2 regions of the Pseudomonas sp. BE134 genome follow, and region 1 is predicted to be linked to the other one. Evidence: riboswitches for the same ligand, from Rfam matches in the RefSeq annotation. Region 1 holds a riboswitch; the other holds the start of a gene.
What was found. A riboswitch is a leader RNA that binds a small molecule or an ion and turns the genes downstream of it on or off. The one in region 1 is predicted to bind cobalamin.
Positions count from the first base shown of each region.

Region 2: linked by a shared signal. The riboswitch ahead of cobO (cob(I)yrinic acid a,c-diamide adenosyltransferase) and the one ahead of J2Y56_RS00290 (CbtB domain-containing protein) in region 1 are both predicted to bind cobalamin.

Region 1 covers NZ_JAVDUA010000001.1:65,353-72,587, reverse strand. Annotated here, with positions in the region: gene cobN (cobaltochelatase subunit CobN) at 1-1,298, opposite strand, end outside; gene cobW (cobalamin biosynthesis protein CobW) at 1,302-2,375, opposite strand; cobalamin riboswitch at 2,477-2,689, opposite strand; cobalamin riboswitch at 2,867-3,095, shown strand; gene J2Y56_RS00290 (CbtB domain-containing protein) at 3,214-3,417, shown strand; gene J2Y56_RS00285 (CbtA family protein) at 3,429-4,136, shown strand; gene J2Y56_RS00280 (cobalamin biosynthesis protein) at 4,133-4,546, shown strand; gene cobM (precorrin-4 C(11)-methyltransferase) at 4,628-5,374, shown strand; gene nfuA (Fe-S biogenesis protein NfuA) at 5,535-6,119, opposite strand; gene J2Y56_RS00265 (fatty acid cis/trans isomerase) at 6,319-7,235, opposite strand, start outside.
Region 2 covers NZ_JAVDUA010000043.1:10,969-18,203, reverse strand. Annotated here, with positions in the region: gene cobD (threonine-phosphate decarboxylase CobD) at 1-203, opposite strand, end outside; gene cbiB (adenosylcobinamide-phosphate synthase CbiB) at 196-1,104, opposite strand; gene bluB (5,6-dimethylbenzimidazole synthase) at 1,101-1,751, opposite strand; gene J2Y56_RS26625 (cobyrinate a,c-diamide synthase) at 1,748-3,130, opposite strand; gene cobO (cob(I)yrinic acid a,c-diamide adenosyltransferase) at 3,127-3,738, opposite strand; cobalamin riboswitch at 3,819-4,054, opposite strand; gene J2Y56_RS26615 (hypothetical protein) at 4,212-4,796, shown strand; gene J2Y56_RS26610 (sorbosone dehydrogenase family protein) at 4,864-6,177, shown strand; gene J2Y56_RS26605 (C40 family peptidase) at 6,301-6,834, opposite strand; gene J2Y56_RS26600 (C40 family peptidase) at 7,000-7,235, opposite strand, start outside.

The sequences.
Region 1 (7,235 bases):
TGCTGGATCAACGCGGTGCCGCTGCCCGGTAACCCGGCCGGCAACGGATAACCTTCCTTATGCAGCGCACGCAGGATGTTCAACGCGGCGGCCGGGGTGTCGAGGCCGACGCCATTGCCGATGCGCCCATCACGGGTCGGGTAGTTGGCAAGGATCAGGGCAATGCGTTTTTCGCTGTTCGGCACCCGCGCCAGATCGATCCAGCGTCGTGCCAGTTCGGCGACAAAATCCATGCGTTCCGGCTGTGGTCGATAACAAACCACATCGGACTGACTGCGCTCGCTGCGCCACGCCAGGTCCTTGAAACTGATCGGACGGCTGATGATTCGGCCGTCCAGTTCCGGCAACGCGATGTGCATCGCCAGGTCGCGCGGACCGAGGCCCTGCTCGCTGGCGCGCCAACCGGGCTCGTTGTCTTGAGCGCAAATCGCCTGGATCACCGGAATGTTGCGACGAAACGGTCGCAGGTGCGGCGCTTCGGGGCTGGATTGGGCGAAACCGGTGGTGTTCAGAATCACCCCTGCCCCGACTTCATCCAGCCAATCCTCGACCACCGCCAGGCAGCCGGGCTCTTTCAAACTGGCCACGGCAATCGGCAAGGGGTTTAACCCTGCCGCTTGCAAACGCTGGCAGAAAACGTCGATGAAACCGGTATTGGCCGCCTGCAAATGCGAGCGGTAAAACAGCACCGCCGCCACCGGTTGCCCGGTTTGCCAGTCGGCTTGCCAATCCTTCAGCTCTGCGGGGCTTTTGTGCGGGTGGTAAATCGCCGTACGCGACAGAACTTGCGGCTCGGCCCAAGTGTAATCGCAACCCAACCAACGATTAGCCAGGCAGCGGAAAAAGTCCAGGGCATTGCCCATGCCGCCCTGCCGCAAAAACTGCCAGAGCCGGTCACGGTCTTGCGCTACCACCGTGCTGAGGTCGCTGAGTTCCGGGTCCGGGCGATCATCGCCCGGCACCAGAATCAGCTGCACGCCCCGTTCGGACAATTGCACCAGCCGCTCGACGCCATACCGCCAATAGGCGATGCCGCCGTGCAGTGAGATCAGAATCACCTTGGCGTGACGCAACACTTCGTCGACGTACAGATCGACCGACGCGTGATTCTGCACCTGCATCGGGTTGGCCAGGCGCACGCTCGGGTAGTCGTCGGGCAGTTGCTGCGCGGCTTCAGCGAGCAGCGCGAGGCTGGAATCGCCGCTGCACAGGATCACCAGCTCGGCGGGGGTTTGTCCGAGGTCGGCGATGTTGTCATCCGACACGAAACCGCCGGGCTGGGTCCTGAGCAGGTGCATGGCTTAAACGCTGAGCGCGGCGCGCAATTGCGCTTCGAGTTGCGCGGCGTCCAGTTCCTGGCCAATCAATACCAGGCGCGTGGTACGCGCTTCATCGGCGCCCCACTGACGGTCAAAGTGCTTGTCGAAACGCGTGCCCACACCCTGAATCAGCAAGCGCATCGGTTTGTTCGGGATCGCCGCGAAACCTTTGACCCGCAGGATGCCGTGCTGGACCACCAGTTGCGTAAGCGCATCCATCAGCAGGCTTTCGTCGGCTTGCAGCAGTTCGATGGAAATGGAATCGAACGCGTCGTGGTCATGCTCATCGTGATGGCCGTCTTCACCTTCATGGTGGTGATCGTGGTGGCTGTGACGGCTGTCGATGTGTTCTTCGGAACCGGCACCCAGACCGATCAACACGTCCAGTGGCAGGCGACCGCTGCTGGCTTCGATGACTTTTACCGCTGGCGGCAACTCTTCGGCGACTTCGAGGCGAACGCGGGCCAGGTCTTCAGGGTTGATCAGGTCAGCCTTGTTGAGGATCACCAGGTCGGCACTGGCCAGTTGGTCGGCGAACAACTCGTGCAGCGGAGATTCGTGGTCCAGGTTGGGGTCGAGTTTGCGCTGGGCGTCGACCTGATCCGGGAACGCCGCGAAGGTGCCGGCGGCCACGGCCGGGCTGTCGACCACGGTGATGACGGCGTCAACGGTGCAGGCACTGCGGATTTCCGGCCACTGGAAGGCCTGGACCAGCGGCTTGGGCAGGGCCAGGCCGGAGGTTTCGATGAGGATATGGTCGAGGTCACCGCGACGGGCCACCAGTTCGCGCATCACCGGGAAGAATTCTTCCTGAACGGTGCAGCACAGGCAGCCGTTGGCCAATTCATAAACGCGGCCATTGGCTTCTTCTTCGGTGCAGCCGATGGAGCACTGCTTGAGGATTTCGCCGTCAATGCCCAACTCGCCGAACTCGTTGACGATCACCGCGATGCGACGGCCCTGAGCGTTGTCGAGCATGTGCCGCAGCAAGGTGGTTTTGCCCGAACCGAGAAAGCCGGTAACGATGGTGACGGGGAGTTTGGCCAGTGTTTTCATCGGATGCCCTTTGGCAAGGTGGCGGGCATACGGGACGACAACCGGCAACGCGCACGCGCATGCCTGAAGAGTTCGCCACCGGATCACCCCGCCCGGTTGAAAGTGAGAATCTGTGTCGAGGCAGGTCTCCTGGCTGACGGCTGGCCAGTCGCTTGACTGGCGGTTGCTGCGCCTTCCCGCTCGCGCCATGGCTGGCGCATGCAGTGGCATGGCAGAAACTGAACCGTTCACAGTTGCGGGGGCAGCCGCGGCATTGACCGCGTTCCCTTCTTAGCTTCGGCATGCGCCGAAGAACCTCGAATGCGCAAGGCTACGCATCGCGCTGGGGCGGGTCAATGTTCACATGACATCGGCGGCGCGTCCTTCGCGAGCAGGCTCGCTCCCACATTGGAACGCGGTCACCTGTGGGAGCGAGCCTGCTCGCGAATGATGCGCCTCGGTCCCGAGTTGAGAACCCATAGCAATTGACGCGAATCCCCCGCCCATGCTCTCCTACGCACTTTGTTACGGGTGCCCTTCACAGGGTGAAACGGGAAACCGGTGAATCGTGTGCTTTACTCAAAGCCATGTCAGTCCGGTGCTGCCCCCGCAACGGTAAGCGAGCGAAGCATCAAATCCACTGTGCCAGCAGTTCGGCATGGGAAGGTGATGCTTGCAGGTCAAGGCGAAAGCCTGCGCCCCTCGTGAGCCCGGAGACCGGCCCGCAACACAAAGTGATCGTTACGGTCACTGAACAACAAACCCGCGGTGGGCGGGCGCTGTTTGACGTCTGCGTGCCCGACTCGCAGGGGTTTTCCATGCGCTCTATTCACCCGCTGACAGACCAGAGGGAAGCGCCATGTCGATCATCAGCAGCACCGGCAGCAACACGGACAAGAGCACCGCCAGCACCACTTCAACCCTGAGCCAACGCCTGACCGCCGCCGTTTGTGCGTCGATACTGGGCGCGAGCCTTGTGTATTTCGCCGGTTTCTCGCACATCGAAGCGGTCCACAACGCCGCGCACGATACCCGTCACAGCGCCGCTTTTCCGTGCCATTGAGAGCTGCCGACATGTTCAAGCGTATAGCGCAAACCGCTGGTTTCACCGGGCTGTTGGCCGCCCTGTTGCTGACTCTGCTGCAAAGTTTCTGGGTCGCACCGTTGATCGTCCAGGCGGAAACCTACGAAAAAACCGGGCCGGCGGTGGTTCAACCTCATGAACACGCCGACGGCGCCATGGCAGGTCACACCCACAGTGCCGAAGCCTGGGAGCCGGAAGACGGCTGGCAGCGCGTGCTGTCGACGACCGGCGGCAACCTGGTGGTAGCCGTTGGTTTTGCCCTGATGCTTGCCGGCCTGTACACCCTGCGCGCACCGACCAAAACGTCTCAGGGCCTGCTCTGGGGTCTGGCGGGTTATGCGACCTTCGTGTTGGCGCCGACCCTTGGCCTGCCGCCGGAACTGCCAGGTACTGCTGCAGCTGATCTGGCTCAACGGCAAATGTGGTGGATCGGCACAGCCGCCTCCACAGCTGTCGGTATCGCGTTGATCGTGTTCAGCCGTCACTGGTTGATGAAGGTTCTTGGCGTGGCGATTCTGGCCGTTCCGCACGTGATCGGCGCACCACAACCGGACGTGCATTCAATGCTCGCACCGCAAGCGCTGGAAACTCAGTTCAAGATCGCTTCGCAGTTGACCAACGTGGCGTTCTGGCTGGCCCTGGGCCTGATCAGTGCCTGGTTATTCCGCCGCAAAAGCGATGGTCAATACCACGCATGACAGAGGCTGGCACAGTGCCGACGCTCGTGGTCGGCCTGGGCTGCCAGCGCGGCTGCCCCGCCAGCACGTTGCGGGCTTTGCTCGATCAAGCCTTACAGACGCATCAAATCGAACTACATGAGATCACCGCGCTGGCCAGCATCGACTTGAAGCGTGATGAGCCTGGCCTGATCGAACTCGCAGAGCACCTCGCACTGCCATTGATGTATTTCAGCAGCGAACAATTGGCCGGTTATCGTCCCCAACTCAGCCATCATTCGGACATCGCGTTCGAACGCACCGGCTGCTACGGCGTGGCTGAAAGTGCCGCCCTGGCATTAGCCGAACAGCTGGCCCAGGTGCCGGCAAAACTGCTGATTCCCCGACAAAAATTTGCTCAAGCGACCTTGGCATTGGCAGTTGTTGCATAAACCCCCCGATAATCGCGCCTTCGATCATGAGCAATCTTCATCTGAAGCCTTGCTCGGCCTCTTTTTTCACAGGAACTGACAATGACCGTCTATTTCATTGGTGCAGGGCCCGGTGACCCGGAACTGATAACGGTCAAAGGCCAGCGGCTGATTCGCAGCTGCCCGGTGATCATCTATGCCGGCTCCCTGGTGCCTGCGGCCGTGCTGGAAGGCCACCGCGCCGAACAGGTGGTCAACAGCGCCGAATTACACCTGGAACAGATCATCGAACTGATCAAAACCGCCCACGCCAACGGACAGGATGTGGCGCGAGTGCATTCCGGTGATCCGAGCCTGTATGGCGCCATTGGCGAGCAGATTCGCCACCTGCGCGAGCTTGGTATTCCGTTTGAAATCGTTCCGGGCGTCACGGCGACGGCGGCGTGTGCGGCGCTTTTAGGGGCGGAACTGACCCTGCCGGACGTGTCGCAGAGCGTGATCCTGACCCGCTACGCCGACAAGACCGCCATGCCGGCGGGAGAAGAATTGGGCAGTCTGGCGCAACACGGGGCGACCATGGCCATTCATCTGGGCGTTAATCACCTGGAAAAAATCCTCGCTGAACTCCTGCCGCATTACGGCGCGGACTGTCCGATTGCGGTGATTCACCGGGCGACGTGGCCGGATCAGGATTGGGTGCTGGGGACGCTTGAAGACATTGCCGGGAAGGTTGAAGCGAAGGGATTTCGACGGACGGCGTTGATTCTGGTGGGTCGGGTGTTGGGGAGTGACCAGTTCAGTGAGTCGTCACTGTATCGCGCGGGGCATGCGCATTTGTATCGCCCCTGAGATGATCGTTCCCGCGCTCTGCGTGGGAATGCCTCAACGGACGCTCTGCGTCCGTATATGGGACGCGGAGCGTCCCGAGCTGCATTCCCACGCGGAGCATGGGAACGATCAAAAAAAACGGCACTCACGGGTGCCGTTTTTTATGTTCGCAGCGAACACCTTAGTAGTAGGCGTTTTCTTTCTGCGTGTGGTCAGTCACGTCGCGAACACCTTTCAACTCGGGAATACGCTCAAGCAAGGTGCGCTCGATGCCTTCCTTCAGGGTCACGTCCGCCTGGCCGCAGCCCTGGCAACCACCACCAAATTTCAACACGGCGATGCCGTCTTCGACCACATCGATCAGGCTGACCTGACCGCCGTGGCTTGCCAGCCCCGGGTTGATCTCGGTTTGCAGGTAGTAATTGATGCGCTCGTTGACCGGGCTGTCGGCGTTGACCATCGGCACTTTGGCGTTTGGCGCCTTGATGGTCAGCTGGCCGCCCATACGGTCGGTGGCGTAGTCGACTACCGCATCGTCCAGGAAGGCTTCGCTGAACGAGTCGATGTAGGCCGTGAAGCTTTTGAGCCCCAGCGCCGTGTCTTCAGGTTTTTCTTCGCCCGGCTTGCAGTAGGCAATGCAGGTTTCGGCGTACTGGGTGCCAGGCTGGGTAATAAAGACGCGGATGCCGATACCCGGGGTGTTCTGCTTGGAGAGCAGGTCAGCCAGATAATCGTGGGCGGCGTCGGTAATGGTTATAGCGGTCATGGAAACTCCTCGCAGGCTTGGGCGCAGTTTACGCCAATCAACGCGCCGCACAAAGTCCTAGTATTTTTGTCAGGAAAGATCCCGGCAATTCCCTGTGGGAGTGGGCTTGCTCGCGAAAGCGTCAGGTCAATCAACATTTATGCTGAATGTGACGCCCTCTTCGCGGGCAAAGCCTGCTCCCACAGGGTTAGTGTGTGAATCAGAGGTTTTCGTAGCGGTTCATGTCCAGCACGCCCTCTTCCACCGGGTCGGTCTCATGGACGTATCGGCTGAGGTCGTGGAAATAGAACCAGAATTGAGGATGACTGCGGCGAATCCCCCAACGTTCGACGATTTTCTCGAAGCTATCCGCATCCTTGGCACTCTCCATCGCATCAACGAAGGCCCGTACTTGGTCCGCCGGGATGTTGAACATGAAGTTCGGATAACTACTGAGTACGCCCGGGTAAATCGTCAGCGTGTCGAGCCCCGGCTGATAGCGCCAAGACTCACCGACCAGGAACGCCACGTTGCTGTGCGCACGGTTGCGCAGCAGGCTGTAGACCTCGCGTTTACCGCTCGCGGTTTCGATGCGCAGCATTGTCGCTTCGGGCAACTGGTCGATGACCTTCAATCCCGCCGCCGGGCGCGAAGTCAGGCGACTCAAATCCTGTTCGGCGTCCTGCAAGGCCGGGTCGATATTGGGCCGCGAGCAATACGCGCCTGAGCACCGGTTGATCGGATCGGGCCTGGCGTTGAGATCGCCGTAACGGGCCAGCAATTGCGTGGCGAAGTCGCGCTTGGGGTCTTTTTCGTCGAGTTTCAGCGCGGTCGGTTTGTCGTCATCGATGGCCTCGTAGTTCAGCCACATCTTGACCTTGCCGCCGTCCTGGTACCAATCGTCGAGGTAGCCGTCCCGGGAGTCGGCCGGCATCAGGCGCAGGAAGTTCTGCTCGGCGCCGTTACGGATCAGGTCGAAATACAGACGGGTCTGGGCCTGATGGGAAACGTTGCCGAACACATCGAAGTTCACCGCCAGTTGATAGTAAGTGCGCTCCAGCAGCGGGAAATCGAACAACCACATCGTTTGCGGCACGTCGCCGATCAGGCCCTTGTTCACCGAAGCACTGTCGAAGT
Region 2 (7,235 bases), on a different contig from region 1:
AGCACTTGAGCCGCGCTGTAATAGTCGCAGGCCGCCTGCTCCAGGCCGTCTCCGGTTTCCGGCAAGCGTGCCCAGGCACGGAGCGGGATGTCCGGAACCGGAAATGGCCAGGGCGCCAAGCCGCTGGACAAGTCGAGCCAATCGGCTTCGGCGATACCATATTCGCGCGCCGCCTTGCGCAATCGGCCACCGTGCTCAAGCATAGATTTCAGCTCCCACGCAGAGAATCAGCAACCATAACCATACCCCGCGTTGAACCAATTGCCAGCCACGGTCAATGGAATCGGCATCCGCCGGCACGCCTTCGCCCAGTTGTGGACGTTGATGCAATTCACCGTGATAAATCGCCGCCCCGCCCAACTCGACGCCCAATGCACCTGCGCCCGCCGCCATCACCGGGCCGGCATTCGGGCTGTCCCAGGTGGGGCCTTGGGTGCGCCAGCATTTCAACGCCAGACGGGTTTTTCCCAGCAGCGCGTAGGTCAACGCCACCAAGCGTGCGGGAATGTAGTTCAGGACGTCGTCGATTTTCGCCGCCGCCCAGCCGAATCGTTCGAAGCGTTCGTTGCGATAACCCCACATCGCATCCAGTGTGTTGCTCAATCGGTAGAGCACCACACCGGGCGCCCCCGCCACGGCAAACCAGAACAGCGCGGCAAACACCGCATCGCTGCCGTTCTCCAGCACTGATTCGGTGGCCGCACGGGCGACTTCGGTTTTATCCAGTTCACTGGTCTGGCGACTGACCAGATAGCCCACACGCGTGCGCGCTTCTTCCAGATCATCACTGCGCAGCGCCTTGGCCACCGGCTCGACGTGCTCACCGAGGCTGCGCATGCCGAGGGCGCAGTACAGCGCGAGAATCTCGACGACCCAGCCCACATAAGGCGCCCAGGACAATGCCGTGGCAAGCAAGGTCAGCGGCAGCACTGTAAGAACCCACGCGGTAACGCCATGGCTGCGCCAGCCGCGACCACCGCCGTTGAAACGTTGCTCGATGCGCTCGGCAAAACGGCCGAACGCCACCAGCGGATGCCAGCGTTTGGGCTCACCCAGCAGCGCGTCCAGCGCAACTGCGGCGACACTCAATAACGCCACACTCATTGACTCACTCCCCAATAATTTTCATACAGCAACTCACTGAGCGGACGCGCTTGCGCCCAGCCTTCGAGTACCAGCATCGGTGCTGGATAGAATGCCTTGACCGGCCCCAGGCAAAGAATCGCCAACGGCTTGGCCCCGAGTGGTAAACCCAGCAGGTCCGCCAACGCTTGCGGCTCGAACAGCGAAACCCAGCCCATGCCCAGCCCTTCGACGCGCGAGGCCAGCCAGAGGTTCTGGATCGCACAGGACAACGAAGCCATGTCCATCTCCGGCAAGGTGCGCCTGCCGAAGATGTGGCGCTCGCGATCGTCCATCAGTGCGGCAACCAACACCTCGGCGCAGTCGTTGATGCCTTCGACCTTGAGCTTCATGAATTCGTCGGTGCGCTCGCCGAGCGCTTCAGCGGTGCGGATGCGTTCTTCTTCAACCAGCGACTGGATCTTGCCGCGCAGGACTCGATCACTGATGCGGATGAAGCGCCAGGGCTGCATCAGGCCGACACTCGGCGCTTGATGCGCGGCTTCGAGCAGGCGCCGCAATAATTCGGGCTCGACGGTACCGCCGCTGAAATGACGCATGTCGCGGCGTTCGGCGATGGCTCGATAGACTGCCGCGCGTTCGGCTTCGGAGAAAGCGTTGTCGCTCATGGCCTCTTCGCGAGCAAGCTCGCTCCCACAGAGGTTAGATGATCCATTGTGGGAGCGAGCCTGCTCGCGATGGCGGCCTCAAGGTCAGGCACAAACAACGCGGCTACAGCGGCGGGATTGGACGGAAAATAAAAGTGCACATAGGAAGCCGTCATCCGCCCCTCACGATAAACCGCCTCCGCCCCCCGCCCGCCATTCGGGCTCAGGCCCCGCGCAATCGGTTCAAGTTCGGTACTGGTCAGCGAATGGTGATACGTGTGCCCGCGCAACGCACCTTCCGGCAGTTCGACCGCTTGCAGGGCCAACGCCGCCAGACGCTTTTGCATCACCGCATCGCCTTTGAGCAAACCCGCCAGTTCGGCGCGAGTGCCCTCGACATCAGTCAACGAATCGAGCAAATACAACATGCCGCCACATTCAGCCAACAGCGGTTTGCCCGCCGCATGATGTCCGCGAATCGCATTCAGCATCGAGGTGTTTTGTGACAGCGCCACATGGTGCAATTCCGGATAACCGCCTGGTAGATAAAGGCTGTCGGCTGCCGGTAATTCGCTGTCACGGATCGGTGAAAAAAACGACAGCTCGGCGCCCATGGCTCGCAGCAAATCCAGGCTCGCGCCGTAGGTGAACGCAAACGCTTCATCACGGGCCACAGCAATTCGCACACCACCGAGCAACGGTTCGGCAGCGATCACATCCGGGGCTGCAAATTCTACCGCCGGCGGCAATGCCACTTCACAACTGCCGGCCAACGCATCGGCTGCCGCATCAAGACGCAGATCGAGATCATTCAACTCACTGGCCTGGACCAGTCCTAAATGCCGACTCGGCAATTCGATCCCGGTTTCCCGCGACAAAGCACCGTACCAGCGCAAACCTTCGGTCAAACTGCCTTCGAGCAATTGCGCGTGCCGCAAGGTGCCCACACGGTTGGCCAACACGCCGGCAAACGGCAAGTCCGGCTGATACTTCGCCAAGCCCAACGCCAATGCACCAAAGGTCTGGGCCATGGCGGTGCCGTCAATCACCGCAAGCACCGGCACGCCAAAGTGCCGCGCCAGGTCGGCGCTGGACGGCGTGCCGTCGAACAGCCCCATGACACCTTCGATGAGGATCAGGTCCGCATCAGCGGCCGCTTCCCACAACAGTCGGCGACTTTCCTGCTCGCCGACCATCCACATATCCAACTGATACACCGGCGCACCGCTGGCACGCTCGAGAATCATCGGGTCGAGAAAGTCCGGCCCGCATTTGAACACACGCACCTTGCGCCCCTGATTGCGATGCAAACGGGCCAGCGCGGCGGTGACGGTGGTCTTGCCCTGACCGGAAGCCGGCGCGGCAATCAGTACCGCCGGGCAATGACGTGGTTGATTCACAGCTCGACGCCTTTTTGCGCTTTGATCCCGGCCTGGAACGCGTGCTTGATCACGCCCATTTCAGTGACGGTGTCGGCCAATTCGATCATTTCCGGCTTGGCGCCGCGACCGGTCACTACAACGTGCTGCATGGGCGGACGCGCCTGCAAATCACTGAGCACCTGATCGAGATCGAGGTAGCCATGCTTGAGGGCGATGTTCAACTCATCCAGCACCACCAGACCGATGGACGGGTCAATGAGTAATTCACGGGACACTGCCCAGGCGGCTTCGGCGGCGGCGATGTCACGCTGGCGGTCCTGGGTTTCCCAAGTAAAACCCTCGCCCATGACATGGAAACGCACTTGCTCCGGGAAGCGACGGAAAAACAGTTCTTCGCCGGTGCTGTTGCGGCCCTTGATGAATTGCACCACACCGCACTGCATGCCGTGGCCCATGGACCGGGCGAGCATGCCGAACGCCGAACTGCTTTTGCCTTTGCCGTTTCCGGTCAGCACCAGCAGCAAGCCGCATTCATTCGGGGAATTGGCGATGCGTTCGTCGATCACGGCTTTTTTGCGCTGCATGCGCGCCAAATGACGTTCGTCACGATCAGGGGTATCGGTCATGGGGGAGCTCTCCGTTGAGGCTGGATAACGGCGGGCAGGCACAAGAATAGACGGCAAGAAGCCTGGCATCGCCCACCGTGATGCCGCTGGATGAATCAGGCCGGTCTCCGGGCTCATGAGCGGCGTTCGGCCAGACTGCGCGCCTTCCCATGTCATTTCTCGACACAGTGGCTCAAGGCGCAGTCTTCACTCATTTACCGTTGCGGGGGCAGCGCCGGGATCGTGAGGATTCGTCATTTGACGATAGCCACTCACCGGCTTCCCTGTTTCACTCTGTCGGCCACTGCCACAGAGCACCTGAAACAAGCCGCGAAGGTTAGAGGGTTGGGGGTGGAGCGTCAAATGAAGACAAAGCCGCGGCTAGCGATATACTGCCGCCGATCAATTTACTGACGCCAATCTTGCAGCGCACGGCCAGCAGTGATATCAAAGAGCCACAACCCAACAACTACACAATTACAAGGGTGAGCAACATGCAAGGCATGATTATCAGCAATCCGAAGCTGGAATTCCTGCGACCGGTGCTGGAACGCTGGTTTGACTGTGTCGACCGCTACAATTCGATTCGCGGCGATAACGAAGCGCCCTACTGGCATGACGAAAAGGCCAACCTTGGCTTGCTCTCTACCGCGGCGTACATGGCGGAAATGGTCACACTGCAAAACACTCCCACGCGCAAACAGATTGAAGAAGACGAGCGCAACGCCCGCGCCGACCTGTTTATCGCGACCGCCGAAGAACGCGCCTACCTTCAGGCCACTCAACGCTGGCCCAAGGTCAACCGCCTGAACCTGACGCAGGCGTTGCAAGACATCACCGGCGAGGCCAAGCGCATCAGCTACGCCAGCGACCTGAAACTTGGCTGCCTGTTTGTTGCCCCGCAAAAAGCCCAGCAGAGTGCGACCCCGGAAGAACTCCAGGACATGGTCGACGACCTGCAAAAGGAGCACTGCTGTGCGGTAGCCTGGTATTTCCCTTACGCCTACCGCAAGTTGCGTAACGAAGCCGGTAACTATCACCCAGGCATCGCCGTCTTGTTCAAGGAAGCTCGCGGCTAAGTGGTTGAACCATCGCGCCACTATTCTTCTCTATGAATAAGACACTGCATTCATAGGGAAGACCCGCATGCGCAAGTCCCCGCTCGTTATCGCCATTGTGCTCGCCGGAGGGCTCGCCGCCTGTGGTGAAACCTCCCGCCTGCAAGTCTCCGACGGCACCGGCCCGTCACCCAAGTTGCCCGAACCGAATAAAACCCTGATCCCGACGGTGAACATCGCCCCGGCGATCGGCTGGCCGGACGGTGCGAAACCCACCGCTGCCGCTGGGACACAAGTGGCGGCCTTTGCTGAAGGCCTCGATCACCCGCGCTGGCTCTATGTGCTGCCCAACGGCGACGTGCTGGTGGCCGAAACCAGTGCACCACCCAAACCCGATGACGGCAAAGGCATTCGGGGCTGGGTCATGGGTAAAGCCATGGGCCGCGCCGGTGCCGCAGTCCCCAGCCCTAACCGCATCACATTGCTGCGTGACACGAACCACGACGGCATCGCTGAAACCCGTACGGTATTTCTGGAAAACCTCAATTCACCCTTTGGCATGACGCTGGTCGGCAATGACCTGTACGTGGCCGACACTGACCGCTTGTTGCGTTTCCACTATGAAAGCGGTGCCACGGCGATCAAGTCGCCGCCGATCAAAGTAATTGATCTGCCGGGGGGCACGCTGAATCATCACTGGACCAAAAACGTCATCGCCAGCAAGGACGGCAGCAAGCTGTACGTCACAGTCGGATCCAACAGCAACGTCGGTGAAAACGGAATGGACCAGGAAGAAGGCCGCGCGGCGATCTGGGAAGTGGACCGCGCCACCGGCAATCACCGGATATTCGCTTCGGGGATTCGCAATCCCAACGGCTTGGCCTGGGAGCCCCGCAGTGGTGCGTTGTGGACGGCGGTCAACGAGCGGGACGAAATCGGCAGCGACCTGGTCCCGGATTACATCACCTCGGTCAAGGATGGCGGGTTCTATGGCTGGCCATTCAGCTACTACGGTCAACACGTCGACATTCGCGTCGAGCCGCAAAATCCGGACCTGGTGGCCAAGGCCATCAAGCCTGACTACGCAGTGGGTCCGCACACGGCATCACTGGGCCTGACGTTCGCTGAAGGCAACACCTTGCCTGCGCAATTCAAGGAAGGCGCTTTCATCGGCCAGCACGGCTCGTGGAACCGTAAACCGCACAGTGGCTACAAAGTCATTTTCGTGCCGTTTACGGGCGGCAAACCGAACGGGCAACCAGTGGATGTACTGACGGGTTTTCTCAACGAAGACGAAGAGGCCAGGGGCCGGCCGGTGGGCGTGGTGATCGATCAGCAGGGTGGCTTGCTGGTGGCGGATGATGTGGGGAACAAGGTGTGGCGCGTGTCCGCAGCCAAATAATTGCCCTCTTGTGGGAGCGAGACCGGCTTGCCGGCGATGGCGGTTTGTCAGTCAACATTGATGTCGCAGATCCAACGCTAACGCCGGCAAGCCGGTCTCACTCCTGCAGGATTCGGCGCCTTACTAAGGATTGCGTGCGAGATGCTCGGAGCGCAGAACGCGCTTGGCGCTTAGGTATGCCCTCTGCCAATAGGCTTTGGACAGGCTGTCGAGCTTCACCGTGCCGCCCGTCGCGGGCGCATGCACGAAGCGACCTTCACCGACGTAAATCCCCGCATGGCTGACCTGAGAGCCGCCATTGGTGGCGAAGAAAATCAGGTCACCGGTTTGCAGGCCTTCCTTGCCCACATTGGCGGCTTGCATGCTGATCATCTCGCGCGTTGTACGCGGCAGGGAAATGCCGGCAACATCACGGTAGACGTAGCCGATCAACCCGCTGCAATCGAAGCCCGAATCCGGCGTGTTGCCACCCCACCGATACGGCGTCCCCACCAGGCCGAGCGCGCGGAACAGCACATCTTCTGCCTCGGGGGAAAAGGACTGCGGGTTACCGAAGATAATGGGCGCGCGAACCACCGGGGCTGGCGGGGGGCGGCTGGCGCAGGCGCTGAGCAGCGCTGCGAAGAACAGGAGTGCGAGGCGGGCCGACATCGTCATAAGCAGAACATCCTGATCTGGCTGCGGCTTTTTCTGCCGGGAATGCAGAAAAGAAAACCGCCTGCGCGGGGCGCAGGCGGTTTGCCATCATTAATAGATCAGAATTCTAGCGGCTATGCGGCAAACTTCAAGTAAGACTTTAACTTAACCTTGCAACTTGTACGTTTACTTGCGAGCGGTGACCACGGTCGGGGCCATCGCGAGAGCGCGTTTGGCTTCGATGAAGGTCTTGTTCCAGTAGCTGTCGCCCAGGCTATCGACCCGAACACCACCGCTTTTGCGGCTGCTGGAGTGGATGAACTGGTTGTCACCGAGGTAGATCCCGGCGTGACTGACGCGGCCGCGACGGCCATTGGTGGCGAAGAACAGCAGATCACCTGGCTTCAGCGCGCTGCGAGCTA